Regions from separate parts of the Klebsiella sp. MISC125 genome, predicted to be linked through region 2. Evidence: predicted binding sites of a transcription regulator. Region 2 holds the regulator's gene; the other holds the start of a gene.
The links. The regulator LexA, encoded in region 2, represses DNA repair genes until DNA is damaged. The targets are predictions, from matches to a motif close to TNCTGTATGTACATACAGNA.
Positions count from the first base shown of each region.

Region 1 (3,938 bases), 2.8 Mb from region 2:
CTATCCGTGCGATCGCTAAAGAAGTCCCGGAAGCGATTGTTGGTGCGGGTACCGTCACTAACGTTGAGCAACTGAAAGAAGTCACCGAAGCTGGTGCGCAGTTTGCCATCAGCCCGGGTCTGACCGAATCCCTGCTGAAAGCGGCAACCGGCGAAGGCACCATTCCGCTGATCCCGGGGATCAGCACCGTATCCGAGCTGATGCTGGGTATGCAGTATGGCCTGAAAGAGTTCAAATTCTTCCCGGCTGAAGCTAACGGCGGCGTGAAAGCGCTGCAGGCGATTGGCGGCCCGTTCGCGCACATTCGTTTCTGCCCGACTGGCGGCATTTCTCCGGCTAACTATCGCGATTATCTGGCGCTGAACAGCGTCCTGTGCATCGGTGGTTCATGGCTGGTGCCAGCGGATGCGCTGGAAGCTGGTGATTACGACCGTATTACCAAACTGGCTCGCGAAGCGGTAGAAGGCGCGAAGTAATCTTCGCGCTTTAAACTGAGGCCCGGTCTGCGCAAGCTACCGGGCTTTTATATTTTATCCTGTCACCATGACCGCCGCTGCCGCCGTTTTGGCGCGCGCAACCGCTTCATCAACGCTATCTGCTATCGCCAGCGTCACGCCCAGTCGACGAGAACCGTCAATTTCCGGCTTGCCAAACAGACGCAGTTGCAGACCTGCGCCAACCGCCGCCTGGATATTACTGAAGGTGACGTTCTGGCTACTTAACTGCGGCAGGATCACCGCCGAGGCCGCCGTGCCGTACTGGCGGATTGCGCCAATCGGCAGGCCGAGGAAGGCGCGAACGTGCAGGGCGAACTCTGATAAATCCTGCGAAATCAGCGTGACCATGCCGGTGTCGTGCGGGCGCGGTGAGACTTCGCTAAAAATTACATCATCACCGCAGACGAACAGCTCGACGCCGAACAGGCCGTGACCGCCCAGAGCCAGCACCACTTCGCGGGCTATTTCCTGCGCACGTTCCAGCGCCAAATCGCTCATCTGCTGTGGCTGCCAGGATTCACGATAGTCGCCATCTTCCTGACGATGACCGACCGGTGCGCAGAAATGTACGCCATCCACGGCGCTCACGGTCAGCAGGGTAATTTCAAAATCAAAATTCACCACGCCTTCAACGATAACGCGACCGGCTCCGGCGCGCCCGCCTTGCTGTGCATACTGCCAGGCTTCAGCCAGCTGTTCGCTGGAGCGAATAAAGCTCTGACCTTTGCCGGAAGAGCTCATCACTGGCTTGACGATGCACGGCAGGCCGATCCCTGCGACAGCTTCACGAAACGCCGCTTCGCTATCGGCAAAACGATAGGCTGAGGTCGGTAACTTCAGCTCTTCGGCAGCCAGGCGACGGATTCCTTCGCGGTTCATGGTGAGCTTCGCCGCCCGCGCGGTAGGGACGACCTTTTTCCCGGCTTGCTCCAGCGCCACCAGGGTATCGGTGGCGATAGCTTCAATTTCCGGTACGATGAAGTCAGGTTTTTCCTGTTCGATTAGCGCCTGCAAGGTTTCGCCGTGCAGCATATTGATGACATGTGAACGGTGCGCTACCTGCATCGCTGGCGCGTCCGGGTAACGGTCGACGGCGATGGTTTCAATCCCCAGGCGCTGGCATTCGATAGCCACTTCTTTACCCAGTTCGCCGGACCCTAACAGCATTACCTTTGTTGCCGCAGGGCGCAGCGCCGTGCCTAATACAGTCATAACTCTCTTCCGCAGTAAAAAACATGCGCCGCATTATAAACGAAAACGTTTGCGTCTGTCTTTATGTGTGTAATTTGAGTTCAGCGCGAAAATTTGCTATACTGTATAAAAATACAGTATAAAGAGGCTGCATCATGGCGGTTGAAATTAAATATGTGGTGATTCGCGAAGGTGAGGAAAAAATGTCTTTTGCCAGCAAAAAAGAGGCCGATGCTTACGACAAAATGCTCGATCTGGCGGAAGTGCTCAACGACTGGCTAGTTGACTGTCCGCTGACGCTTGATGAAACCCAGCGCGATAGCATGTCAATGTGGCTGGCCGAGCGCAAAGAGACCTTAAATCATATTCTGCGGTCCGGGAAACTGCCGGAAGCCGAAAGCAGCGCTGATGAACAACACGCCCAGGCGGAGATCGTCGAGGATAATGCCGACGCCGTCCCTGAAGCAGCAGCTGAAGTTCAGGCTAAACCGCGTAAAGTAAAAGCCGCCTGAGTGTGCTCTCTGCCGCCGGGTTCTCTGGCGGCAAAAATTCGGTTAAGCCCCTTTTTGAGGCTAAATTTGCGCTTCTTTAGCAGCCCATAACATTTCCTGACATCGCGTCGTTTAGGCTGGTGGTATCGCTTATCGCGCAACGAGGAAAAGTATGGCTAACTGGCTTAATCAACTGCAGTCTCTGCTGGGTCAGCAGGGGCTGTCTTCTTCATCTGACGATCAATCAAGCGGCAAAAATCTGCTGTTGCCGGGTGCGCTTGGCGGGCTGGCAGGGCTACTGGTTGCCAGCAAATCATCGCGTAAACTGTTGGCCAAATACGGCACTGGCGCGCTGCTGGTCGGCGGTGGGGCGATCGCAGGCAGCGTGTTGTGGAATAAATATCAGCAAAAAATGCGTGCAGGCTCGCCACAGGAACCGGCTTACTCACCTTCAGCCTCTGCGCCCATTCAGGCGCAATCTTCAACGCAAGTCGAGCTCGACGCCCGCAGTGAACGGCTGATTATGGCGCTGGTCTTCGCCGCCAAAAGCGACGGGCATATTGACGAACGCGAACGGGCCAGCATTGAAGAGCAGCTACGTGCAGCAAACATTGACGTGCAGGGGCGGGTATTAATCGACAGGGCGCTGTCTCAGCCTCTCGACCCTCAGCGCCTGGCGCAGGGCATCAGCAACGAGCAAGAGGCGCTCGAAGTGTATTACATCAGCTGTGCGGTCATTGATATTGACCACTTTATGGAGCGCAGCTATCTGAATGCGCTCGGCGAAGCGCTAAACCTGCCGCAGGACGTTCGCAAAGATATCGAACAGGATATTCAGGCGCAAAAACAGGCAATAGCGCCTTAAATCCTCACGTTTCGCTTGCATCGCTGGCGACTTTTGCCACCCTTATATACCTGTCATCCTTCAGCACGCTTTGGGGCATGCTGAAGGATAAATAATATAAGCCGCAGAAGACGAAGCAGATGCCACCAAAAGCAAAACGAATCCCTCATGCCATGACCTTACATGGCGATACCCGAATTGATAATTACTACTGGCTGCGTGATGACGAGCGCTCTCAGCCGGAAGTGCTTGATTATCTGCGCCAGGAAAACGAGTACGGGAAAAAAGTCATGTCTTCGCAAAGTAGTCTGCAGGACAGGGTACTGAAGGAAATTATTGATCGTATTCCACCGCGCGAAGTATCGGCACCGTACAGCAAAAATGGCTATCGTTACCGTCAGGTCTATGAGCCGGGCTGCGAATACGCTATTTATCAACGCCAGTCGGTGCTAAAAGAAGAGTGGGATGAGTGGGATGTTCTGCTCGACGGTAACAAACGGGCGGCCGGTAGCGAGTTCTATACCCTCGGCGGCTTAGGGATCTCACCGGATAACCACATCATGGCGGTCGCGGAAGATTATCTTTCACGGCGGCAATATAGCTTGCGCTTGTACTCTCTGCACAACGATAACGAATACCCAGAGGTGCTGGAAAACGTCTCGCCTGATTTTGCCTGGAGTAACGATTCACAGACCCTGTGGTATGTGCGTAAACACCCGACCACGCTGCTGCCGTATCAGGTCTGGCGCCATCGTCTTGGTACCCCAGCCAGTTCAGATATCCTGGTATATGAAGAGCAGGACGATACCTTCTACGTCAGCGTTCACAAAACCACCTCCCAACAGTTTGTGGTGATTTATCTGGCCAGCGCGACCACCAGCGAAGTACTGCTGCTGAATGCAGAGATGACCGATG
Region 1 covers NZ_CP180448.1:2,367,021-2,370,958, forward strand. Annotated here, with positions in the region: gene ACMYSL_RS11165 (bifunctional 4-hydroxy-2-oxoglutarate aldolase/2-dehydro-3-deoxy-phosphogluconate aldolase) at 1-476, shown strand, start outside; gene purT (formate-dependent phosphoribosylglycinamide formyltransferase) at 531-1,709, opposite strand; gene ACMYSL_RS11175 (YebG family protein) at 1,844-2,200, shown strand; gene ACMYSL_RS11180 (tellurite resistance TerB family protein) at 2,352-3,044, shown strand; gene ptrB (oligopeptidase B) at 3,164-3,938, shown strand, end outside.
Region 1: the regulator LexA is predicted to act here: its motif matches at 1,809-1,828, upstream of ACMYSL_RS11175 (YebG family protein).

Region 2 (3,938 bases):
CCTCAGGCTAAACCGCCGACGGTTTATCGGGCGCTGGAGTTTCTGCTGGAGCAAGGGTTCGTGCATAAGGTGGAGTCCACCAATAGCTACGTACTGTGCCACCTTTTCGATCAGCCAACCCACAGCTCGGCGATGTTTATCTGCGACCGCTGCGGCAGCGTCAAAGAAGAGTGCGCGGAAGGTGTAGAAGATATTATGCATACGCTGGCGGCAAGAATGGGTTTTGCCCTGCGTCACAATGTGATTGAAGCTCACGGCCTGTGCGCCGCCTGTGTGGAGGTGGAAGCGTGCAGTACGCCAGGGCACTGCCATCATGACCACACCATCCAGATCAAAAAGAAAGCCCGCTGAGGCGTTAGCCGCAGCGGGAATCAAGGGTATAGGTACCTCCATGTACCATTCGGGCAGGCAATAACCACGGGTTAAAACACGAACGTTAGTCGCTACCAGCGATAATCGTTTTTAGTTTCCCAATCCTTCACTTCTTTCTCGGCCTGGTCTTTGGCGTATCCATAGCGTTCCTGAATTCTGCCAACCAGCTGGTCGCGCTTACCCTCGATGACGGTCATATCATCGTCGGTAAGTTTGCCCCATTGTTCTTTCGCTTTACCTTTCAACTGTTTCCAGTTACCGCCGATTTCATCTTTATTCATCATGTCATCCTCATCGTTCGGTGATCGTTCGGTGAATGAACAGCCCGCTGTGTGCCGGACATGACTTAACTATAGATGAGTATTCTGAGTAAGATTTATTATTCGGAATCTTTAACCACCATCTGAACAATGCACGCTATGAAAACCAGGTGCCGCGCTGCCAGTGACGCCGCCAGACAATCGCCAGTGAAGCCCCGCGCAGGGCAAGAAACACCGCCAGCGCCAACCATAGACCATGATTACCAAGAACCGGCACCGTCAGCAGCGTCAGGGCGAATCCCGCCGCCGCTACCGCCATGCTGTTACGCATCTCGGCACCGCGCGTTGCGCCGATAAACATACCATCCAACAAGTAGCACCAGACGCCAATGACCGGCAGTATTGTCTGCCAGATGAGATAGCGGTCGGCAAGCTGCTGCAGAGAAGGGAGCGACGTTAACAAGGCGATAATCTGCTCGCCAGCAAGGCTGTAAATCAGCGCAAACGCCAGCGCTACCATGCCTGACTGACGGCAGGCCGCACGCCAGACCTCAAGCAATTGGCTGCCGTCGCGGGCACCGTAAGCCTGCCCGGAGTGCGCCTCCACGGCGTAGGCGAAACCATCCAGCGCGTAGGCGGTAAAGGTCAGCATCGTCATCAACACCGCATTGACCGCTACAACATCAGCGCCGAGCCGGGCACCGTATACCGTCATCGCCCCAAAGCATAGCTGTAGCAGCAGCGAGCGCAGCATAATGTCGCGGTTCAGCGCAAGGAGACGACGCACATCGCCGCGCCAGGCGTTTTTCAGCATCGATAGCGAAACGCCCCGTAGTACCAGCACGCGCTTCGCCATAACGAGTCCGATGAAAAAGGTGGCGTATTCAGCTGTTACGGTCGCCAGAGCTGCGCCCTGCACGTTCATATGCAGGCCCATCACCAGCCATAAATCAAGCACGATGTTGAGTACATTGCCGACAACCAGCAGGATCACCGGTGCACGGGCATACTGCACGCCCAACAGCCAGCCCAGCAGCACTAGATTTGCCAGAGATGCCGGAGCGCTCAGCCAACGAATCTCGAGGAAACGGCGGGCCTGTTCAAGCACCGCATCACTGCCGCCGACGATGTGCAGCGCCAGATTAATTAACGGCATTCTGAATAGGACGATGGCTATCCCGGCAGCCAGTGCCAGCCCCAGCGGCTGCACCAGCGCACGCGCCAGCCGTTGCGGATCTTTCGCGCCGAATGCCTGAGCCGTCAAACCCGTAGTACTCATGCGCAAAAACAGGAGCAGCATGAAGAGAAAGCTGGTCGCCATCGCGCCAACCGCAACGCCGCCCAGATAAATCGGACTATCAAGATGACCAATAACGGCGGTATCCACCAGCCCCAGCAAAGGAACGGTGATATTGGAGAAAATCATGGGCAGCGCTAAGCGCCACAGGGCTTTATCGGCGGCGTTAAAAAGCATGGGGAAGAGCCCAAATGAAGAGGGAAAACAGCGCAGCACCATGCATCAGATGATGCTGCGAGATGAAGAGGTTACTGCCAGTTGCCGTTGCGGATAACGCCGACAGCCAGACCTTCAATAGTGAAACTTTGCTGGCGTAAATCCACCACGATCGGGGTAAATTCGCTGTTTTCAGGTAGCAGTTCGACGACGTTACCCTGTTTTTTCAGACGCTTCACGGTGACTTCATCGTCAATGCGGGCCACAACAACCTGGCCATTGCGCACATCCTGAGTTTTATGTACCGCGAGCAGGTCGCCATCCAGGATACCGATGTCTTTCATCGACATTCCGCTTACGCGCAGCAGAAAATCGGCATTCGGCTTAAACATTGCCGGATCGACCTGGTAGTGGCCTTCGATGTGCTGCTGTGCGAGCAGTGGTTCACCTGCTGCGACGCGGCCGACAAGCGGCAGGCCGTTTTCTTCTTCCGTCAGCAGACGGATACCGCGGGAGGCACCGGAAACGATCTCGATTGCGCCTTTACGCGCCAGCGCTTTCAGGTGTTCTTCCGCCGCGTTTGGGGAACGAAACCCCAAGCGCTGAGCAATCTCCGCACGCGTCGGCGGCATGCCCGTCTGGCTGATATGATCCCGAATGAGATCAAACACCTCTCGCTGCCTGGTCGTTAACGCTTTCATTCCGCCCCCTGGGTGTATATACAGTTATGCTGTGAGTATATACAGCTAACGGTGATTTTGGAACCATATTTCACACAAAAATCAGGAGTTTCTTTCCGTTTTGCGAGCCGCTATGGCAAGACTTAGCGGTAGTTTGCCCACAACAGCGTTCCCCATGTGATCAACGCGATAATAATCGCCAACAGGACCGCCGCAGAACCCATATCTTTCGCGCGGCCAGACAACTCATGATGTTCAGGGCCAATACGGTCAACAACCGCTTCGATCGCGCTGTTAATAATTTCAACTATCATCACTATCAGGACCGAGCCAATCAGCAAAACGCGCGTGATGGCATCGACATCCAGCCAGCAGGCTATCACCACGGCAATAATGGCAGCGATGCCTTCCTGACGAAATGCGGCCTCATTGATCCACGCCGCACGGAATCCTTTCCAGGAATACCCCGCTGCTTTAACGATTCGAGTTAACCCAGTGGTATTATTGGCCATCAAACAAACCTTTTTATGTAAATGACGTCAATGAGTGTACGCGTTTGCCGCGTTACAACGGAAATTTTGCGCACTTTCTGTTATTCTTGCGGCGCATTTGCATGATTAACCAGAGGCTTCACATCGTCTATGTCTGGCTGGCAACGAATTTACTATAAATTACTGAATTTACCATTAAGGGCACTGGTAAAAAGCAAGTCAATTCCGGCACAACCTGCTCAGGAATTGGGCCTGGATACCTCACGTCCCATCATGTACGTCCTGCCCTACAATTCGAAGGCGGACCTGCTGACGCTTCGCGCTCAATGTCTGGAACATGAGTTACCGGACCCGCTTGAGCCGCTGGAGATCGATGGTACCCTGCTTCCCCGCTACGTGTTTATTCACGGCGGCCCGCGTGTTTTCACCTACTACACGCCAAAAGAAGAATCCATCAAGCTGTTCCATGATTACCTGGATCTGCACCGTAACCATCCCGATCTTGACGTGCAGATGGTGCCGGTTTCTGTGATGTTTGGTCGTGCTCCAGGGCGTGAAAAAGGCGAAGTGAACCCGCCGCTGCGTATGCTAAACGGCATTCAAAAATTCTTCGCCGTTCTGTGGTTGGGTCGCGACAGCTTTGTGCGTTTCTCGCCTTCGGTCTCTCTGCGTAAAATGGCAG
Region 2 covers NZ_CP180448.1:5,801,964-5,805,901, forward strand. Annotated here, with positions in the region: gene zur (zinc uptake transcriptional repressor Zur) at 1-351, shown strand, start outside; gene ACMYSL_RS27175 (CsbD family protein) at 444-653, opposite strand; gene dinF (MATE family efflux transporter DinF) at 790-2,106, opposite strand; gene lexA (transcriptional repressor LexA) at 2,178-2,786, opposite strand; gene ACMYSL_RS27190 (diacylglycerol kinase) at 2,909-3,277, opposite strand; gene plsB (glycerol-3-phosphate 1-O-acyltransferase PlsB) at 3,407-3,938, shown strand, end outside.